DNA from 3 places in the Lactobacillus sp. ESL0700 genome. Region 2 is predicted to be linked to each of the others. Evidence: riboswitches for the same ligand, from Rfam matches in the RefSeq annotation. Region 2 holds a riboswitch; each other region holds the start of a gene.
The links. A riboswitch is a leader RNA that binds a small molecule or an ion and turns the genes downstream of it on or off. The one in region 2 is predicted to bind thiamine pyrophosphate.

Region 1 (6,830 bases), 180 kb from region 2:
CATAAAGTCGGTGATACCGTTAATTTAACCGTTGATCGCAATGGTAAAACACTCAATTTACGGGTTAAACTACAAGCTGATTAAGAAGGATAATATTCTGTAATTGAACAAGAAAAAGGCTATACTAAGCGGTTTGTGCCGGCAGTATAGCCTTTTTATTAATATTAATTGCGCGAAACATTTTTTTATTCGGTAATTGAGCTTGTCAAGAAAAAAATCAGTTGAGAATTCTTGTTGATAACTGTGGAAAAATCTGTGGATTGTGCATAAAAGATGTGAGAATGCTTTAAAAAGCCTGTGGATAATCTGTTAATTGTGTTTAAATATTAGTGAAAATAGATTTACACAAACAATTGTTCAGCCCGTTATCATAGTATTCTAGGCCGATTAGTTTGTGAAATTAGGCTGTTAAAAGTATGTGTGTGGGTAAAATTTAGTAAAATAGAGAAAAAAGTTTGCCGACCACAATTTAGCTGAAAATAAATGACAGCGACCACAAAATGTAGATTTCGATTTTGCACAGGTGTGGAAAAAGCAAGTGGAAAGATTGGGAGTTAGGGGATAAACTAGTAATTATGAATATCAAGATTGTCTGTGTGGGAAAACTAAAAGAAAAATATTTTAAGGATGCAATTGCTGAGTACCAGAAGCGCTTGAGCCGATTTGCCAAAGTCCAGCTGGTTCAAGTTGCCGATGAAAAGGCGCCGGAAAAGTTCAGTCAGGCGGAGCAGGAGCAGGTTAAGGAAATTGAGGGACAACGGATTTTAAGTAAAATCAAGGACAAGGAATACGTTTATGTGACGGCGATTAAGGGTAAGGAACGCACAAGTGAAGAGTTTGCCAGTGAATTGGAAAATTTGGCAACCTATGGTCATTCCGATATTACCTTTGTCATTGGTGGGAGTTTGGGCACCAGCCCTGCTGTCAACCGGCGCGCAGATGATTTGCTTAGCTTTGGTAAACTGACGATGCCGCACCAATTGATGCGCGTTGTCCTGATCGAGCAAATTTACCGTGGCTTTATGATTAATAGTGGTAGTCCATATCACAAGTAGAATGGGGATAAAAATGAAATTAGCTGTTTTCGATATTGGCGGGACCACTGTTAAGACCGGAATTTATGAGAATGAACACATTACTGAGCAGGCAAGCTTTAAGACGCCAAAGACGTTCACCGCTTTAAAAGAAAAAATGCACGAATTTATTGACCAGGGCCATTTCACCGGACTAGCAATCAGTGCGCCAGGCGATGTCAATGTTCAGGCTGGTACTATTGAGGGTATCAGTCAGGTACCGTACTTACATAAGCGGCCGATTTTTGCGGAATTGAAAGCAGAATTTGGCTTGCCACTAACAATTGAAAATGATGCTAATTGTGCAGGTATCTGTGAAACCAAAATTGGTAATGGCCGTCAGTTTAAGAACGTTGCGTTTATTGTTATCGGAACGGGAATTGGCGGCGCCGTTTTTATTAATCATGAGTTGCATCGTGGTTCGCATTTAGTTGGCGGCGAATTCGGCTTTATGAGAGGCAGAACGGACCGCATGTTGAGCATGGATGCGCCAATAGTCAAGGCTGCCAAAATTTATTCGAGAAAAACTAAAACGGAAGTTGACGGGAAAAAGTTATTTGCGTTGGCCAGTCAAGGCGATGAACTAGCTCAAAGTCTGGTTAATCGCTTTTATGACCTCTTGGCAAGCAGTATGTATGACCTGCAGGTTTCTTTTGACTTTGACGCGTTTCTTTTGGGTGGCGGTGTGTCCGCTCGTTCAGAAATCAGCGCCGAAATCGCTCAAAGGCTTAAGCAGAAATTGACGGAGTTTGGCATGGCGCGGATTATGCCGCAGGTGATGACATGTCAGTATCATAATTCGGCCAATCTTTATGGCGCTGCCTTGAATTTTATAGCTCAAATGTAAAAAAATGTAGTCGAATTACGACTACATTTTTTATTTTAAGATGAATAATGCTAGGTTAAGTGCAATTAGAATAATGACGCTCCAAATCCAATCTTGTGCTCGCACTGGGACAGCAACGATTACGGAACGTCGGGCATCTTCTTGATAGCCGTGGGATTCCATTCCTTGTGCCAAATTCTCAGCAGAATTGAGTGCGACCAAAATAGCTTTGAAATATAATACTGGCGACCAAAAGCTAAGATAAACGCCGCGCATCATGCCAGCCGTTCGGATTTGCTTAACGGCCTGCTTCATGCGAGGAACAATATTAAGCGCGGCTAGAACGCCATAAGCAAATTTACTCGGTAAATGGAAATTCTGCTCAAATGAACGCGCTAATTCTTCGGCACTGGTATTAATCGTGACGCAGCTGATAGTTAAGATATAAACGTAAATCCGGCTGGACAAGCCCAGGGCATTAAATAGATTGGAGGTTGGTGTGAACCATTCAAGTGTTGCAAAAATCGTAAATGCGGCAATGAATGGCACTAAAAGCAGGATTAGCAAATTCTTTAATTTGATTCGGTTAATTAGTAAATAGATAATTGCCAAGATGATGATTGCAAAATTAGTCGCCAAGCTAATTTTCAATGATATTTCAAGCGAAATAATTAGGGCTAAAATAAATTTAAAACTAGGATTCATGAAAATACCTCACTTAGTCACGTAATGCAGCTGCTTATCAGCAAAAACGAGGTGGTAGTCACACCAATCAGCTAGGCCGTCAAGTTCATGACTGATAATTAGCAAAGTTTGGCCGCGCTTTTTTTGACTTTGCCTAAGTAATTGCATGACTTTTTGGCTTGATACGTGGTCCAAGCCACTTAGTGGCTCGTCAATCAGCAATACATCTTGGTCCGCGATTAACATTAGTAAAATTTGCAGCTTCTTTTGTTGGCCGCCGGACAGAGAAAACACAACTTGGTCTAAATGTTGGTCTAAATCAAGGTCAATTAAAACTTCGTTGATTTTTTCGTCAGTAAAAAAGTTGTTAGTCCGTTGTTTTTTACTCAAGTTAATTTCGTCTTGAACGGTAACACTCAAAAATTGGTCGGTTGCATTCTGAAAAATCTGAGCAACATGTAATAAATACTTGCGCGTTGCCTGTTGGCGGACTTCACGATTGTGGTAAGTTAAACTGCCGCTATAAGGCAGCATTTTGGTCAATGCGTTAAATAGTGAGGTCTTACCAACGCCGTTAGCACCCGTAATTAACGTGGTCTTACCCGCAATAATCTTGAGCTGATCTTGGCTTAATAAAAGTCTATTTTGCGTTAGTTGCGTTTTATTTAAGGTAAAACAAGCAGCTTCATTTTGGGGTACGGCAAAGGAATAATTATTCTTGTGCGTGCTTGTTTGGAGTAGTTTGTCTTTAGCTAAATAGTCTAATTGTTGGACATGGTGGCCTGCAAACTGAAACAGGCAATCACAGACATTTTGGTAACCATTTAGAACGTGGTCACTCAAAATAATCGTTTTGCCTTGATCGCGCAAGTGCGCTAATTTGGTAATTAAAAACTGCCGTGCCTGCGGATCACAACTAGCAAAAGGCTCATCTAGCAAGAATAAATCAATGTCCATTGCAACGAGAACGGCAAGGGCCACGCGTTGTTGCTCACCGCCGGACAATGTATTAATTTTTTGGTCCAGCAAGTTTTCAATTTGCGCAAATTGGACACCGGCAGTTAGGCGCTTGAGATAATCTTCTTGGTTAACTTGTAAGTTCTCAAGCGCAAAAATGATTTCTTCTCGTGGGGTCGCCATTGTGAACTGTTCGCCAGCATTTTGAAACATGATGGCCGACTTTAGGCCGTTAAGATCAAGATCGCCGCTGACTTTACCGGCATATTTAGGATATAGACCAGCCAGTACTTTAAGTAAAGTTGACTTGCCACAACCAGTGGGCCCAATTAACAGTGAAAATTGCCCCGTGGGAATTTCAAGATTAAGGTTGTCAAGAATTTTAATATTTTGATCGTATGAAAAAGTTAAATTTTTGCTTGTAATCATTATTTTTACCAACTAAAAAAGTCGCTAGGACGAGATGCACTAACGACGTAAAAATTCATTCATTTTCCCTTCGCTGGCATTGTCCATAGCAGGTTCAACGGGTATTATCTCAGCCTTGCAGCACCCCAAAGTTATCAAACTGATTTTACATGAAAGCCGCTTTGCTGTCTAGTCATGACAGCTTGATGAAAATAAAGTACCAGTGAATATGATTTTTGCTATATAATAAAAGTATTAAATTAATAATAAGAAGGTGAAACTATGGCAGCAGTCAAATTGGCGCAATATTTAGCTAGTATTTTAAGTTCAACTAATAGCGATACAAATGAATTGCGCTTAAAAGCAGTGGGCAGCAACTTTGACCTGTTTACTGTTTATCTTGAAAATCACAACACTGGTGTCCATCGTTATCAAACAACAAATGCGATGATTTTTTATGAAGCTGGTGGCAAATCAAATATTAAAATTCACGGCCAAGACTTCGAGCTAGGAGTAGGGAACATTGTCTTTTTACCAGCTAAAAGTGATTATGAAGTCCAAAAGCAAACTAAAAATGATGTTTTGGTAAAGTTGGATTTAAATTCCAAGTATAATTTACAATATTTCCTGGGAAATATTACCAATAAGGAGTCACGCGAGGAGCAAGCAATTGAGCAGGTAATTAGCAATTTGCGGGTTAATCGTCTGTTATATTTAAAGTCAACGCCAATTTCTAAGTCCGCACAACTGATGAACAGGATAATTGATGAATATTTAAACCAGAATTTGTTTGCCGAGAGTGTAGTCAAAGCAGAACTAAATTTATTGCTAGTTGCGGCAGTACGTAATCAAAACTTCGCTTCGGTGCCAGCAGAAAAGCAAGGCTTTGCCAATGCAACACTTGAAAGCTATATCGATGCCAATTTTGCCGATATTACTTTAGATGCAGCTGCTAAGTATTTCGGTTTTAATCCAAATTATTTTTCTAGTTTAGTTAAGCAAAAGACTGGCAAAAGCTTTGTAGAGCATGTTGATGAGCGGCGAATGCAGGAAGCACGCAATTTACTTGCACGTCCTGATATTTCGGTTAAGGAAATTATTGCCAGGGTCGGTTACAATGGCAAGTCATTTTTCTATAAAAAGTTTAATGAATATTATCATCAGACGCCGGTTCAAATGCGTGCAGAGCTATTTCGCCAGGCTAACATTAATTTGAAATAAAAAAATGATTGACAGCGCAACCAAAAGTTGTTATACCTAAACTATAATTTAATAAAAAAGTTCGTCTGGGGTGTCGCTTAAGCGACTGAGATTATACTCATCGAACCTGATGTAGTTTATACTACCGAAGGAAGAGCGGCTTGTTGATCAATTTTTTGAGCCATTCTTATTTAAGAATGGCTAATTTTTATTAAAAGTCCTTTCCTTTGATAGCCGAAGGAAGGGATTTTTTGGTTACTGTTAATGGTGAAGAAGTGGCAGCTATAGGTATCTCAATTGCAACACTTTTAACCCAAAGGAATGCGCCAGTCAGCAATTTAGCAGTTGAACTGAATGGCAAGATTGTGCCTCGCAGTGATTTCGCCAATGTTCTGCTAAAAGAAAATGACAAGGTGGAAATAATTTCATTTGTTGGGGGTGGATAAATGCTAGATAGGTTACAGAATTCGGCAATTGTCGCTGAAATGCAAAAACGTAACGTCTCGGGCTCTAGCTCTAAACTAGCTGCTGCCAAGGTAACTATTGCTGGTTGTGGCGGTTTAGGAACAAATATCTCTCTTGCTTTAGCTCGCATTGGTGTCGGTCAAATAACTTTGATTGACTTTGATCAAGTTGAATTAAGCAACCTTAATCGTCAGCAATTTAAATTTAGTCAAGTTGGAATGGCGAAGGTAGTTGCGATGAAGGAGAACTTACAGGAAGTTAATCCATTTGTAACGATTAACGCGATAAAAGAGCGGGTAACACCGCAAAATATCACACAGTTATTTCAAGATGCGGATATTATTTGTGAGGCCTTTGATGACCCGGCGGCTAAAGCAATGCTACTGGAAAATGTCACGACGATTTTTCCTGATAAACCGCTAGTCATGGCGTCAGGAATGGCGGGAATTCATAGTGCCAATGCAATTAAAACGCGCAAAATATTGCCTAACGCGTATTTAGCAGGCGATGGCAAGTCTAAAGGGACAGAAGGTCTTATGGCTCCGCGTGTGACAATCTGCGCTGGCCATGAGGCAAACATGATTGTTCAGTTAATATTAGGAATTGAAGATTTAAATTAAAAGAGGAAAACATAATGACAAATACTGAAGAAACAGATTTATTAACAATTGGCGGGCATACATTTACTTCACGGTTTATTTTGGGCTCAGGAAAGTATTCTTATGATCTGATTGATGCGGCAGTAAAGCATGCTAAGGCACAAATTATTACGATGGCTTTGCGCCGGACAACGTCTGACCAAGAAAATATTCTTAATTACATTCCTGAAGGTGTGACGATTTTGCCAAATACGTCAGGGTCAACAACGGCTGAAGAGGCAATTAGAACCGCGCACTTAGCTCGTGAATTGAGTGGCAGTGACTTCATCAAGTTAGAGGTAGTGCCTGATAAAAAGTACTTGTTGCCAGATAATGCGGCAACCGTTAAGGCAACCGAGGTTCTGGCAAAAGAAGGCTTTATTGTTATGCCGTATATTTTGCCTGACTTAAATACTGCTCGGGAACTGGTTGATGCGGGTGCAGCTACTGTCATGCCGCTAGCAGCACCGATTGGTACTAATAAAGGTTTGGCAACCAAGGAGTTAATTCAGATTTTGATTGATGAAATCGATGTCCCAGTAATTGTTGACGCGGGAATTGGTCGCCCGAGCCAAGCTG
Region 2 (6,830 bases):
AAGCTGAAGACTTAATTAAGTGGACTGATGGCCGGGCTCTTGTTGCAACTGGGATTCCTGCTGATGCAGTCGAATACCAAGGTGTAACTTATGAAATTGGCCAAGCCAATAATGCTCTGGTATACCCAGGGCTCGGTCTTGGAGCAATATCCGTGAAGTCTAAGCTAATGAGCGATAAAATGGTCGCAACCGCCAGCCATGCTTTAGGTGGGATTGTTGATCCAACTATTGCTGGTGCTGCGGTTCTGCCGCCAGTTGCAAAACTAACCAGTTTCTCAGCCACAATTGCCGAAAAGGTAGCTCAAACTGCAATTGATCAAGGTTTAGCAGGTGAAGGAATTACTGACGCCAAAAAAGCCGTTCAAGAAACAAAGTGGATGCCTAAATATTAATTAACTACAGAAAGAGGAAACTTTTTATGCAAGTCTTTTTGACATCTGTATCAAGCGTTGTCGTGATTATCTTAATCATGGCTCTCGGCTTTTTACTAAAACAATTTAATTGGATTGACGATAAATTTGGTAGTGAAATTTCTAGTATTATTACTAAAATCGCCCTGCCAGCTTCGATTTTTACAGCTGTTATGAAAAACCTTAGCCGCGGCAGCCTGCTGCAATTATCAACCGAATTATTGTTCCCAGCATTGGGCGTAATTATCGGCTATATCATTGCTTGGCTCTGCGTCAAAGTCTTTAAAATCCGTCCTGGCCGCCGTGGTATCTTTATGAACGCCGTGGTTAATGCCAACACAATTTTCATCGGAATGCCGCTAAACATGGCACTTTTTGGTGATAAAGCCATGTCTTACTTCCTGGTATATTACATTATCAACACCGTTTCTACTTGGGCATTTGGCGTTTTCTTAATTCAAAACGACGACCCAACTGCTAACGGTAAAAAGACTAGCCACAAAATTAATTGGAAGAAGCTTTTACCAATGCCACTTGTTGGTTTCATTGTCGCTTTAGTCTGGATGCTATTAGGAATTCCTGTACCTACCTTCTTAAACTCTACATTAACTTACGTTGGGAACTTAGTAACGCCACTTTCACTTGTTTATATCGGGATTGTCCTGCATGACGCCGGAATTAAGAACGTCAAGTTCGATCGCGACTCAATTTTGGCCTTAATTGGTCGGTTCATTCTTTCACCAATCGTTTTAATTATTTTAATTAAAATCGGAATGAATGCTGGCTTCAACTTGCCAAGTTTGATGCGGCAAACTCTAGTTGTGCAATCAGCAACGCCAATGTTAGCTGTTTTACCAATTTTGGCTAACGAATCACACGGCGATGTTAAATACGCAACTAACATTGTTGTCGAAAGTACAATTCTCTTTATTATTGTAGTGCCAATTTTGATGACGATTTTACAATTTATCTAACAATAAAAAAATAAAGACCAAGCTGTCATTACTAGCTTGGTCTTTATTTTTTAACTTTAATCTCGCCGCTAACTTATCATTGTATTCTTCATTAAAAATCGCTATAATTGGAAGCGATAACACGAGGGGGGCCTTTTAGGCTGAGATGAAACACCGTTTCAGACCCTTTGAACCTGTAAGCTAATACTTGCGCGAGGAACGTGTCAACTACCTATTGCTTTGACACAACTATGTGCCAAAGCTTTTTTATTAGCTTAAAGTTATGGCTCTGAGGACTTCTTCAACTATTTTTAGGAGAAAAATATGCAGTTAGAATTATTAGATAAATTGCGCAAGCAGAACCCCGTTGTTCTTAATGCCGCTAACTTCGTTACCGTTCAAGATGTCGCCAACGGATTAAATGCAATTGGTGCTTCGCCCATTATGAGTAACGAAATTGATGAAACCAGCGAAATGGTCAATATGGCCTCGGCTGTTGCCATTAACATGGGTAGTTTAACTAAATTACAGATTGCACACATGAAGGCAATGGGCGATTTAGCTCGAGAATACAAAAAGCCAATCGTACTAGATCCTGTTGCTGTTGGTGCTGTTCAATATCGACTTGATGTTGCCCAAGACTTATTATGGAACTTTCATGTGAGTGTGATTCGTGGTAATGCGGGAGAAATCGCTGCTTTAGGCGAATTTGCATGGAATGCTAAGGGTATCGATGCTGGATCTGGCACGGGCGACCTTGATGAAATTACTAAGGAAGTAGCTAAAAAGTATCATTGTACTGTTATTGCTAGTGGTGCAACTGATACAATTAGTGATGGCAATAATGTGGTTCACGTTCATAATGGTACCCCTCTGTTTCAAGCTCATGTAGGCTCTGGCGACATGTTAACCAGTATTGTCGCTGCCTTTTGTGCAGTAACCGATAGTCGCTTCGAGGCGGCTCAAGCTGCAACGCTTGTGTTTGGCTCAATCGGACAATTGGTCGTCCAAGATCATCCCGATGTTGGCCCCGGCAGTTTTGGGATGTACCTCATGGACTACTTAGCCAAGGTGCAAGTTGCCGATATTAAAAAGATTGCTGATTATGATTAAGGAAGTATTTTATGGCAGAAGAAATTAATTCATTCCCTCAAGTTCTGACAATTGCTGGAACAGATTCTGGCGGTGGTGCTGGTATTATGGCAGACCTCAAGACTTTTCAAATGCAAGGCGTCTTTGGCACTGCCGTTGTGGTCGCCGTTACTGCTCAAAATACGTTGGGCGTCCAAGCATCGCACTTGCTCCCACTTGAAATGATTGATGAGCAGTGTGCATCTTTAGCTGCTGATTTTAAAATTCGGGCAACCAAAACCGGCATGCTCGGTGATGCTGCTCACGTTCACCAAGTTGCCTTAAATTTGCAAAAATATGACTTCGGTCCAGTTACAGTTGATCCCGTCATGGTAGCTAAAGGTGGCGCTCACTTGCTAAGTGAAGATGCAGTTACAACCGTAAAGAAGGAGTTATTGCCATTAGCCAACTTAGTAACTCCCAACTTGCCAGAGGCGCAGGTGTTAACGGGCATGACGGTTACTTCGCAGCAGCAGTATCCCGACCTTGCCTACTCGCTGCAAGATATGGGTGTTAAAAACGTGCTAATCAAGGGCGGACATTCCACTACTGAAGAAGTCCGCGACTTTGCCCTTCTTGAAGACGGCTCCAGCTTCTGGGTTAGCAGTCCGCGCACGCATACTAACCGCACGCATGGCACTGGTGATACTTTAGCTGCCGCAATTACTGCTCAACTTGCCCTAGGACATGACTTAGCCGCGGCTATTAAACTCGCTAAAAAGTACGTTACAAAGACAATTGAACAAACAATCCAGGTGGGTCATGGTCACGGACCACTCAACCACTGGGCAAAATAGATAGGAAAAACTAATGCAAAAGTTTAACGCAAACATTCTTCAGTCTTATTTTATTTGTGGTACTCAAGATTTACCTGCGGGTAAAACTTTGCCGGAAATCGTCGAAGAGGCACTAGAAGCTGGGATTACGGCTTTTCAATTTCGTGATAAGGGACCTAATTCAACTTTAAATGATAATGAGCGACTGCCAATGGCTCGCAAGTTGCACGAGCTTTGCCAACAATATCAAGTGCCCTTCTTTATCGATGATGATGTAGAGTTAGCCAAAGCAGTTAACGCCGAGGGAATTCACGTTGGTCAAAGTGACGAAGCGATCCAACAAGTAATTGACGAAGTTAGCAGTCAAATGATTGTGGGCTACTCCTGCTCGACTTTAGCAGAAATTGAAGCTGGCAACCAAATTGCCGGGATTGATTATTATGGTAGTGGTCCGATTTTCACGACACAATCCAAGGCTGACGCTGACCCTGTAATTGGTCTCAATGGTCTTAACGAATTGGTAACCAGCAGTGAGCATCCCATCGTTGCTATCGGCGGCATCACGGTAAAAGACTTATCTGATATTGCTCATACTGGAGCTGCTGGTGCAGCAGTAATTTCAATGATTGCTCAAAGTAGCGATATTAATGAAACTGTTCAGGCAATGCTTGATGCTCCGTGGCATAATTAAAGTATATATATTTAAAATCACGCCATTAGACGTGATTTTTTGCTAGCAAAAAAGGCCGCTATGATTACTGGCGACCCTATATTTAATTTTTTCGTTCCTCAATAATCGTGAAGATAATTTTTAGGATTAAACTAATGTTCCAATAGAATATTGAAAGCCCAACAATTATTATTAAATCATCTTGCCTGTAAATACCATATAAGCATGTGGAAATCACGATGACACCAAACATCAACCAATTCAACCATTTAGCTACTCGTGCACCAGCTGCACGATCAATATAATGGTCACGTTCATCATCATCACAAATGTCTCGCTTACCCTTTTTAATGTCTTGCCAATTAACCAGGTAGCCTGAAGCACAAATTAACAGTAATATTGCCCAAATAATATGTTTAATTCTATATGCCACATCTTTATCATGAAAAACGATCACTATTTCAAGTAAACTCATTACTAAAAAGAACAATCCATAAACAGCGGAACGCAGCAGCTTTTTCTTCATTATTGGTTCTCCAAATATTCTTTTAAACAAAATAAATCTTCAATACTTATGCCAAAAAAGCACGCCAACTTATATGCTAGTAATAGCGATGGCTTGTACTTGCCCTTTTCTACAGAAATAATTGTTCGTTGTGTAACCCCAACTTTGTCAGCCAGTTCTTCCTGAGTTAATTTATGCTCTAGTCGCAATTTTTTCACTAAATTCGGCATTATTTTCATCTCTACATTCAATATTCAATATGAAGCTCACTTCATATGAAACTAACTTCATATTATTACATTTAGTAATAAAAATCAATCATAAATAAAAAATATCTGTTCCTAATCAGGAACAGATATTTCAATTTAAACGTAATTAATTTCTACATCGCCAAACTTACTATTGCCAGTTAACACTAGCGTTGGCCCACCGCCATTAGAGCTGCCATTAATTTCAACATCGCCGAAAATTGACGACATCTGGTCATCAACATGCCACGATAACGGAATATAAAGTGAGACATCACTCATTGATGAATTAATATCTACAATTACCGTATCAGTTGCCGGCTTAGCTGCATCAAGATAAACCTTGGCATCCCCCATTAACGAATTGATGGTAACACTGCGCAAACTCTGCGAGCGAACATACCGCGAAACATCAGACAGCTTTTGATTAACCACAATATCTTGCTCGTCTACATCCTGACTGCTACTGTCAAAAACATGATCGGCGTGAAATGACTTTTCTGTACCAAACTTTGACCAACCACCATTGACATTATGTCCGTTAATATACACATGCGTATGGTGCCGTTTGTGCGGAAAAATCATGTGCAGGCCACCAGTGATTAAACATGCCGCCAGTAAGACAGTCCACGGGACAATCTTAGTGATTTTTAGTGGCTGGGCATACACAATTAACAAAAAGGCAATTGAAAAAATCGTGCCGCCAATACTGCGATTAGTCAGGCCTTCAATCAAGCACGCACCAAAAATAATTGTCCAAAAAATCGTCCAAAAATTTAGCCGAAACGAAAACAAATTTAACTGATTCATGATTAAAAAGATTGCTGCTCCAAGTAATGCTATTCCCCAAAACAGTTCTCTAATCTTTTGCTTTTTCATTATAATGGCCTTCTCTCGTTTAATCGATCACTCAAGCTGTGGTAATAGTGGCGTGAAACATAGACAGTTTTGTAAGTATCATGAAAGTGTACCTGACAGTTAGTAATAGACCTAGTCAATGAATATACTTGCTTCAAATTCAAAATCGTGGATTTGGAAACGCGCATAAACTGACTGCTCAATAAGTTCTCTAATTCGTATAATTTATAGTTAACGCTGAACGAATCACGTCCCGTATGTGCAACCACTTGCCGATCTTCTGTTTCAAAAAACAAAATGTCATTTAAATCCAAATAATATGAAACGTCATCTTTATAACATTCAAGCTGGTCAGGCCTTTGACTGACTTCCTGCAACTGCCGATAGATCCGCTCAATTTCTGGCGATAATTCTTTTGCTTGAATTGTTACCACTGGTTCGGTCACATCAGGGTCAAGGTCAATTTTTACTTTCATGATTCTCACCTGCCTTTCATGATGATTATTAAACGCTAATTTAAAGTTAAAATCTACCCTCTTTGCATAAGTGGTCGTTTTAAGTGCGTAAGTTGCAATTAAAACGACTCTAATTAAAAAAGCAGACTTGATTAAGTCTGCATTTTTGTTATTCAAGTCCTACTTGATGGAAGATTTCATCGACATGACGCAAATGATAATGGTAATCAAAGGCGTCAGCCACATCATCCTCGGACAAGTAATTCATAATTTGACTATCTTCAACTAGCTTTCTAAATGAAATACCATCTTGCCATGACTTAGTCGTTAACTTTTGCACCATATCATAAGCTGCCTCACGAGATAAGCCCGCCTCATCAATCAGCTTCAACAATAGACGCTGGGAATAAATCAGACCATAGGTCTTGTCCATGTTCTTAAGCATTGTTTCAGGGAAAACATCTAGGTTAGTCAAAATCCGGTTAAAGCGGTCAAGCATGTAATCAATCCCGATCGTGGTATCAGGTAAAATTACCCGCTCAGCACTTGAATGCGAAATGTCCCGTTCATGCCATAAAGTTACATCTTCATAGGCCGTCACAATATTACCACGTAAAACCCGCGCCATACCACATAAGTTCTCTGAGCCAATCGGGTTACGCTTGTGTGGCATCGCCGATGAACCCTTTTGACCAGCACGAAAATGTTCTTCAACTTCATGAATTTCCGAACGTTGTAAACCGCGAACTTCCGTTGCCCAGTTTTCAATGCTTGTAGCAATCAGTGCCAAAGTGGCAATATATTCGGCATGCAAGTCGCGCGGC
Region 3 (6,830 bases), 260 kb from region 2:
TGATGCACTTATTACAAGTAGACCATGTTGTCCGCAAGTTTGGCGGTTTGACGGCGGTTAACGATGTTTCGCTGCATCTTGATGATCAAGAGTTAGTGGCCTTGATCGGACCAAATGGTGCTGGTAAAACGACACTGTTTAATCTTTTAACGGGGATGATTCCGGTAACTAGTGGAAAAATCGCACTGAATAAAAGCTCGCAGAACTATGATTTAACCAAGGCAAGTGCCACGAAGATTGCAGACTTGGGTTTGTCGCGAACTTTTCAAAATATTCGCCTGTTTAAAGATTTAACGGTAATGGATAACGTCTTAACGGCGATGACCAATAAGTATCATGAAGGCTTTATGACAGCTATTCTGCGACTGCCCAATTTTTATCAAACAGAGCGCGAAATGCGAGTAGCAGCAGAAAAGCTGCTGGCAATCTTTGACTTAACAGAAAATGCTAATACGCTGGCTAAAAATTTGCCGTATGGAACTCAAAGACGGCTGGAAATTGTGCGGGCATTAGCTACTAGACCACAAATTTTATTCTTAGATGAGCCGGCTGCGGGGATGAACCCAGAAGAAACGGCGGATTTAACCCAATTAATTAAGCATATCCAAACAGAATTTAAAATTACGGTTTTGCTAATTGAACATGATATGTCGCTAGTGATGAATTTGGCGCAGCGAATTTATGTTTTGGACCAAGGGCAGATTTTGGCAACTGGGACACCAGAAGAAATTAAGGCTAATCCAAAGGTAATCGAGGCCTACTTGGGAGAAGGTGACGAGTAATGGCAATGCTAGAAGTGAAAAATTTAGTGGTTAATTACGGCGTCATTCAAGCGGTCAAAGGCGTCAGCTTTAAAATTGAAAAGGGTGAAATTGTAACCTTAATTGGTGCCAATGGTGCTGGTAAATCAACCATTGTTAAAACAATTTCTGGTCTGTTAAAACCCAAGGATGGTGAAATTATTTACCAAGGTGCGGCGATTGAACACCAGAAGGCACCACAAATTGTGGCCGCTGGAATTTCACAGGTTGCCGAAGGTCGACATATTTTTGCAGGAATGACAGTCATGGAAAATTTGCAAATGGGTGCTTTTTTAGCCCGTGACAGGTCGCAAACAAAGCAGAGTTACGATGAGGTGTTTGCTCGTTTTCCTATTTTAAAGAAACGAAAAAATCAAGATGCGGCTACCCTTTCCGGTGGTGAGCAGCAAATGCTGGCAATGGGGCGAGCATTGATGGCAAGGCCCAAATTACTCTTGCTAGATGAGCCGTCAATGGGTTTATCACCGCTGTTTATCCAAGAGATTTTTACAATTATTAAGGAATTAAACCAAAGAGGAACGACAATTTTATTGATTGAACAAAATGCCAAGCAGGCACTAGCCATTGCTAATCGCGGATATGTATTGGCAACTGGCAATGTCCAATTATCTGGTACAGGTGCAGAATTATTGGCTAATCCTGATGTTCAACGAGTTTACTTTGGCGGTTAAGTTAGCAGATGAAAATAGGCATTCAACCGTAATGGTGAATGCCTATTTGTATGCAATGTAACACTATATTTTAATATATTTGTTAATTTTAAGCAGGATTATGGTAAAATTATCAAGCCGAATAAACTTGAATTTATTAACTGCAATGATAGTAAATATAATAATGGAGAATTATATGGCTGATAAATATAATAAAAAGAAACTGGCACAGAGTGCGGCCATTGCCAGACTTTATTATGAAGAAGATTTAGGCCAATCCGAGATCGCACACCAGGTTGGGCTTTCAAGGCCGACAGTTTCACGACTATTGAAATTGGCCCGTGAAACAGGCATCGTCGAGATTAAAATTTCTAATCCATTAATTAATAGTAATCGTTTAAGTGAACAATTATCGAAAAAGTTTAATTGTAAAATTTCAGTTGTTCCCAGCAATTTTAATGGTGAACTAACGGCGCTCAAAGGTGTGGGGGTATATACTGCGCAATATTTGCAGCAGCTAATTAAACCACATGATATTGTTTGCTTGGACTGGGGCAGGACAATTCATATGGTAACAAGTAGCTTGGAAAAGCAAGTTGTTCCCGACGTGCAGGTTGTCCAACTCCAGGGCGGCGTAAATATCAATAACGAGGAGACGTATGCAGATGAGAGTGTGTCTGAGTTTGCTGCTGCTCTTGGTGCAACTGCCCACTTCTTGCCGCTGCCGCCGTTTTTTGATAATAAAACTACTAAGGAAATCGTGGAAAAAGATCACTTTATTAATCAGGCATTGCAGTTAGGCCGCGCTGCTAATATTGCCGTTTATAGTGTCGGCGCGGTGCGCAAGGACTTATTGCTGTTTCAGCTAGGGTATTTTAATAAATCACAGAAAAAGCAGCTGCAAGAAAAGGCAGTGGGCGAAGTCATCTCGCACTTTATTGATTCTAATGGCGACATTGTTAGCCGCGAGCTTGATGAACGGACTGTCGGCATAGGATTAAAGGACTTAAAATCAAAGGACCACTCGATTTTAGTTGCCAGTGGAATTTTAAAGACGCCAGTCGTTTACGCCGCGATTAAGGCTGGCTATCCCAACGAACTTATTTTAGACCAGGCAATTGGGCAGGAATTACTTACCTATCAATGATCAGGCGTTAAATAGTGGGTCAATAACTTATTTTTATAGCCCAAAAACGACAGTTCTGTTAAAGAACTGCCGTTTTAATTTATTTGAAAAATAGTTGCTGGATTTTTTGAAATTGCTTTACCTTGATTAATTTTAATAAAACAATGCTGGCAACAATTGAGCCGATAATGGCAGCGCCAATAAAGCGCGGCGTGTAAACAAACCAGTAAAGATTGTTAGTGCTGCCGGTAAACAAGACCATCACCGGATAAGAAAGGAGCGACCCGATGATTCCAGTACCGATGATTTCACCGAGGCAAGCTGCCCAGACTTTGCCGGTTATTTTGTAAAAAATTCCAGCTAATACTGCACCGAAGATGGCACCAGTTAAAGCCAGCGGCGGAATGCCCATGATTAACATTCTGATAATCCCGCACAAAGTGGCCATGATGGTTACATAAACTGGCCCTAGCATCGTGGCACCAATCACGTTGATTACGCTAGACATCGGTGCCATCCCTTCCACGCGAAAGATTGGGGACAATACCACATCCAGCGCAATCATAATTGCCAAAATAGTAAGTTTTTCCGTTTGTTTCCCTTTGTTAGTCATTTTAACTCCCAACTAGCCATACAAAAAATCCCATTCGCACCATAGCGAACGGGATTTAGCTTAATTAGCCTATTCCTTGCGCTGGTATTGTCCAGATCAGGTTCATGGGTTTAATCTCAGCTCAAACGCACCCCATAGACTTTATTAATAAATATTAATCTTGATTATACGCTTTCAACAATATAAAAGAAAGCGGTAAATTATAGTTTCATTTTATTGTATGAAGTAACTTTTCTTTGCTTGTCACTCATGGTCATGATGGTAATTGACGCGTTACGTGGCCCCTCACTAACATCAAAATCACCAAAACGGTCAGCGATACTACGAATGGTAAAGCCGTGCGTTACTAGCAGAATATTTTCGGCCCCATCAAGCTGGCTGATTAAGTCGAAGCCCTGGTCAACGCGGTGCCAATATTCCTTGGCGTTTTCGGCATCGTGAAACGGATCGGCTTCCTTAATCCAATCGGTTGCCGTATCGATTGATTCATTCTTGAATAAGTCATAGTGGTTCTTATAACCGTGAGGCCCGCCAATCATTTGCCAAGCCATGTCACTGTCCATTCCTTCGAAGTAGCCGTAAAAGTGTTCGCGAAACAGCGGCGTTGCAATATGTTGGATTTCATCACGGTTAACATTGTGCTTGATGATAATGTCGCAGGTGTCGCTTGCCCGTTTCAAATCACTGGATAAGGCGATGTCAAACGGCACATTTTTCAGTGCTTCTCCTGCCTTATCAGCACCGGCAATTCCGTCCTCAGTTAAAGGGGTGTCACACCAGCCCTGCATCTTGTTGTACCGGTTAATATAAGTTTGTCCGTGACGGACGATATAAATTCGCTTCATTACTTTTTACTCCTTCAATTTAATTATCTATGATGATAAATTTGCTTAACTTTAGCGACATCTTGCGGCTCAATTGGGTAAATGGAGCCGGCAGGATACATAACGGACTTGCCCTTATTGTGGTTAAGACCAATCGCGTGGCCTAACTCGTGTTCGACAGTGTTGATAATCCGCTGATAAGTATAATCATACATAGGATTTAATAGATAATAAACATTTAATTTTATTTTAGCCTTGTAAAGCTGCTTAGTCTTGGGATTGTAAGTAATACCTGTCAAGCCTGTAGCTTTAGTGTCTGGGTCAAACGATGGCCCAATTGTAATTTGCGCCTGTTTCTTTTTACTAGTTTGGGTAAAAGTGAAACTACCGGTATCGTTCCAAGCACTAATGGCATCTTGAGTAGCCTGCGTTAATTCGGGATTATTGCCTAAGTTAATGTATACTTTGGCAGTCCTTTTTGGCCAATGGCAGTTTTTGCCCGAGTTTTTGGCGGTTTTTCGAGTTGGATGTTTAGCTAACACCACTTGACTTGGCGTGTTAACAGGACTAATAGCCGATACATAAAGGCTGCCTAGGGAAATAACAACCACTAATGCACAAGATAATTTACGTAAAAAATGTAAAAACTTTTCCATGATAAAATCATCCCCAATACAGATGATTATAGAAGTAAATTCATCATTTTTCACCACTTTTTAATAATCTTAGTAAATGAGCCCCAAGAATTATATATTAAGTTCATTTCGTGTTAAAATAGTATGCAAGTTTTGAAGAATAGGTGACTTTATGGTAAAAGCGATGGATGAAAAACAGTTTGAACAGAAGCATCTCGATGTCATCTTGAAGATGATTAAAGAGCGGCGGGCAGAATTAACTGCGGCGATTAAGTCGGCTGAAGGTGAAGCGCGTAACTTAAACTCGCATTTCTTCGATGATGTTCGGTTAGATTATGATGGTTATTCGACCTCAATGGAAACGGCCCTTTCTATTCACCAGCAGCAGCAACTGCTTGATGAACGTGAGAATGCTTGGCAACATTCTGCTAAGCAGCTCAGTACTGTTCAGCGACTGGAAAAAAAGCCTTACTTTGCCCGGGTAGATTTTAAAGAAGGCAATGAAAAGCCGGAAACGATTTATATTGGCTTAGGTTCGTTTGCGGATAAGGATAATCACTTTTTAATTTATGATTGGCGGGCGCCGATTTCTTCCATTTATTATGATGGCAAATTGGGGCAAGTTTCGTATCTGTCACCAGATGGTGAGATTACCGTTGATATGACAAAGAAGCGCCAGTTTATGATTGAAGATGGTCAGATTGTAAACATGTTTGATACCAATGAGTCAATCGGCGATCAGATGCTCTTAGAGGTGCTGGGAGAAAAGTCCAGCACGCAAATGAAGTCAATTGTGACGACAATTCAGCGTGAGCAAAATAAGATCATTAGAAATACTAGTGCTGATTTGTTGTTTGTCCAAGGGGCTGCTGGGTCAGGTAAGACTTCCGCAATTTTACAGCGGATTGCGTATTTGCTCTATCGCTATCGTGGAAATTTGACCAGTAGCGATGTAATTATGTTTAGTCCTAACCAATTATTTAATGACTATATTAAAAATGTCCTTCCAGAAATGGGTGAACAAAATATGGTCCAAATGACTTATTGGCAGTTTGTGGCTCGGCGGTTGCCGGGAATGAACGTGGAAAACCTATTTGATCAATTTGAGGATCAAAATGCGGATACGGCAATCGGTAAGTTTAAGGATTCGACGGCTTTCTTTAAATTGGTAACGCGTTATGCCAAGCACTTGAATAAGCGCGGCGTTGTCTTTAAGGACATCTTTTTCCGGAACAAGAAGCGGCCGTTTTTTGCTAAAGATAAAATAAATGAGATTTACTATTCATACAATTCTAACTATAATTTAAGTAATCGAATTGACGCAACGCGTGAAGAACTGATTAAGACGCTTAACCGCAAGATTAATGCGGAAACTAAAAAGGCCTGGGTGTCAGAAACAATTGAAAGCTTGAGTAAGGAGCAGTTGAATGCTCTTTATGACCGCCCAGACCAAGAATTTGATTCCGAAGAAAAAGAAGAAAAATTCTTGGGCCGCAAGATTGTAATTAAGGCCTTAGGCAAGGTTTACCAGCAAATTCGACACAATAATTTTATCAATATGCGTGCACAATACCTGAGCTTTTTGCGGGCAGTTCCAAAGATGACCGACCTTAATAAGTGGCAGATTAGTGCCACTGATTGGGCGAAGCACGTAGAAGACGTGAAGGCCAGCTTTATGAAGCATTACATTCACATGAATGATGTTTCGGCATATTTATATCTGTATGATTTAATTACCGGCCGCCACGTTAATTATGAGATGCGTTACACCTTTATTGATGAAATTCAGGATTATACGCCATTTCAATTGTGTTATTTGAAGTATAACTTCCCGCGGGCAAAATTCACGATGCTCGGCGATTTGAACCAGGCGATTTTTACTAAAGATGAAAGTCGCAGTCTGTTAAAGCAGATAAGTGGCTTGTTTGACCCAGAAAAGACGGCGGTGGTGCAACTAACCAAGTCATACCGGTCAACTAAGCAGTTAACCGACTTTACCAAGCAGATTTTACGGCAAGGCGAAAAGATTGAATCATTCAACCGTCAGGGACCAAAGCCGGCATTGTGGGGCCGCAAGGATGATACTGAAGCAATTGCGGTTTTAGAGCAAGTTCTGGAAGCTAATACTGCTGGCAAAATGACAACAGCAGTTATCACTAAG

Region 1: it holds a riboswitch for thiamine pyrophosphate, as region 2 does, so the genes downstream of both, OZX63_RS00370 (ABC transporter ATP-binding protein) here and thiM (hydroxyethylthiazole kinase) in region 2, are expected to answer to the same signal.
Region 3: it holds a riboswitch for thiamine pyrophosphate, as region 2 does, so the genes downstream of both, thiW (energy coupling factor transporter S component ThiW) here and thiM (hydroxyethylthiazole kinase) in region 2, are expected to answer to the same signal.

The regions. Positions count from the first base shown of each region.
Region 1 covers NZ_CP113930.1:70,152-76,981, forward strand. Annotated here, with positions in the region: gene OZX63_RS00350 (trypsin-like peptidase domain-containing protein) at 1-84, shown strand, start outside; gene rlmH (23S rRNA (pseudouridine(1915)-N(3))-methyltransferase RlmH) at 576-1,055, shown strand; gene OZX63_RS00360 (ROK family protein) at 1,069-1,920, shown strand; gene OZX63_RS00365 (energy-coupling factor transporter transmembrane component T) at 1,951-2,604, opposite strand; gene OZX63_RS00370 (ABC transporter ATP-binding protein) at 2,614-3,972, opposite strand; TPP riboswitch at 4,018-4,107, opposite strand; gene OZX63_RS00375 (AraC family transcriptional regulator) at 4,231-5,169, shown strand; TPP riboswitch at 5,226-5,320, shown strand; gene thiS (sulfur carrier protein ThiS) at 5,400-5,594, shown strand; gene thiF (sulfur carrier protein ThiS adenylyltransferase ThiF) at 5,595-6,233, shown strand; gene OZX63_RS00390 (thiazole synthase) at 6,248-6,830, shown strand, end outside.
Region 2 covers NZ_CP113930.1:1,874,298-1,881,127, forward strand. Annotated here, with positions in the region: gene OZX63_RS08925 (malolactic enzyme) at 1-392, shown strand, start outside; gene OZX63_RS08930 (AEC family transporter) at 419-1,384, shown strand; TPP riboswitch at 1,499-1,600, shown strand; gene thiM (hydroxyethylthiazole kinase) at 1,688-2,476, shown strand; gene thiD (bifunctional hydroxymethylpyrimidine kinase/phosphomethylpyrimidine kinase) at 2,488-3,291, shown strand; gene thiE (thiamine phosphate synthase) at 3,305-3,961, shown strand; gene OZX63_RS08950 (hypothetical protein) at 4,044-4,466, opposite strand; gene OZX63_RS08955 (helix-turn-helix transcriptional regulator) at 4,466-4,675, opposite strand; gene OZX63_RS08960 (LiaF domain-containing protein) at 4,811-5,572, opposite strand; gene OZX63_RS08965 (LytTR family DNA-binding domain-containing protein) at 5,572-6,027, opposite strand; gene purB (adenylosuccinate lyase) at 6,176-6,830, opposite strand, start outside.
Region 3 covers NZ_CP113930.1:149,085-155,914, forward strand. Annotated here, with positions in the region: gene OZX63_RS00745 (branched-chain amino acid ABC transporter permease) at 1-3, shown strand, start outside; gene OZX63_RS00750 (ABC transporter ATP-binding protein) at 3-782, shown strand; gene OZX63_RS00755 (ABC transporter ATP-binding protein) at 788-1,492, shown strand; gene OZX63_RS00760 (sugar-binding domain-containing protein) at 1,668-2,618, shown strand; gene thiW (energy coupling factor transporter S component ThiW) at 2,698-3,210, opposite strand; TPP riboswitch at 3,266-3,355, opposite strand; gene OZX63_RS00770 (histidine phosphatase family protein) at 3,411-4,055, opposite strand; gene OZX63_RS00775 (matrixin family metalloprotease) at 4,079-4,690, opposite strand; gene helD (RNA polymerase recycling motor HelD) at 4,842-6,830, shown strand, end outside.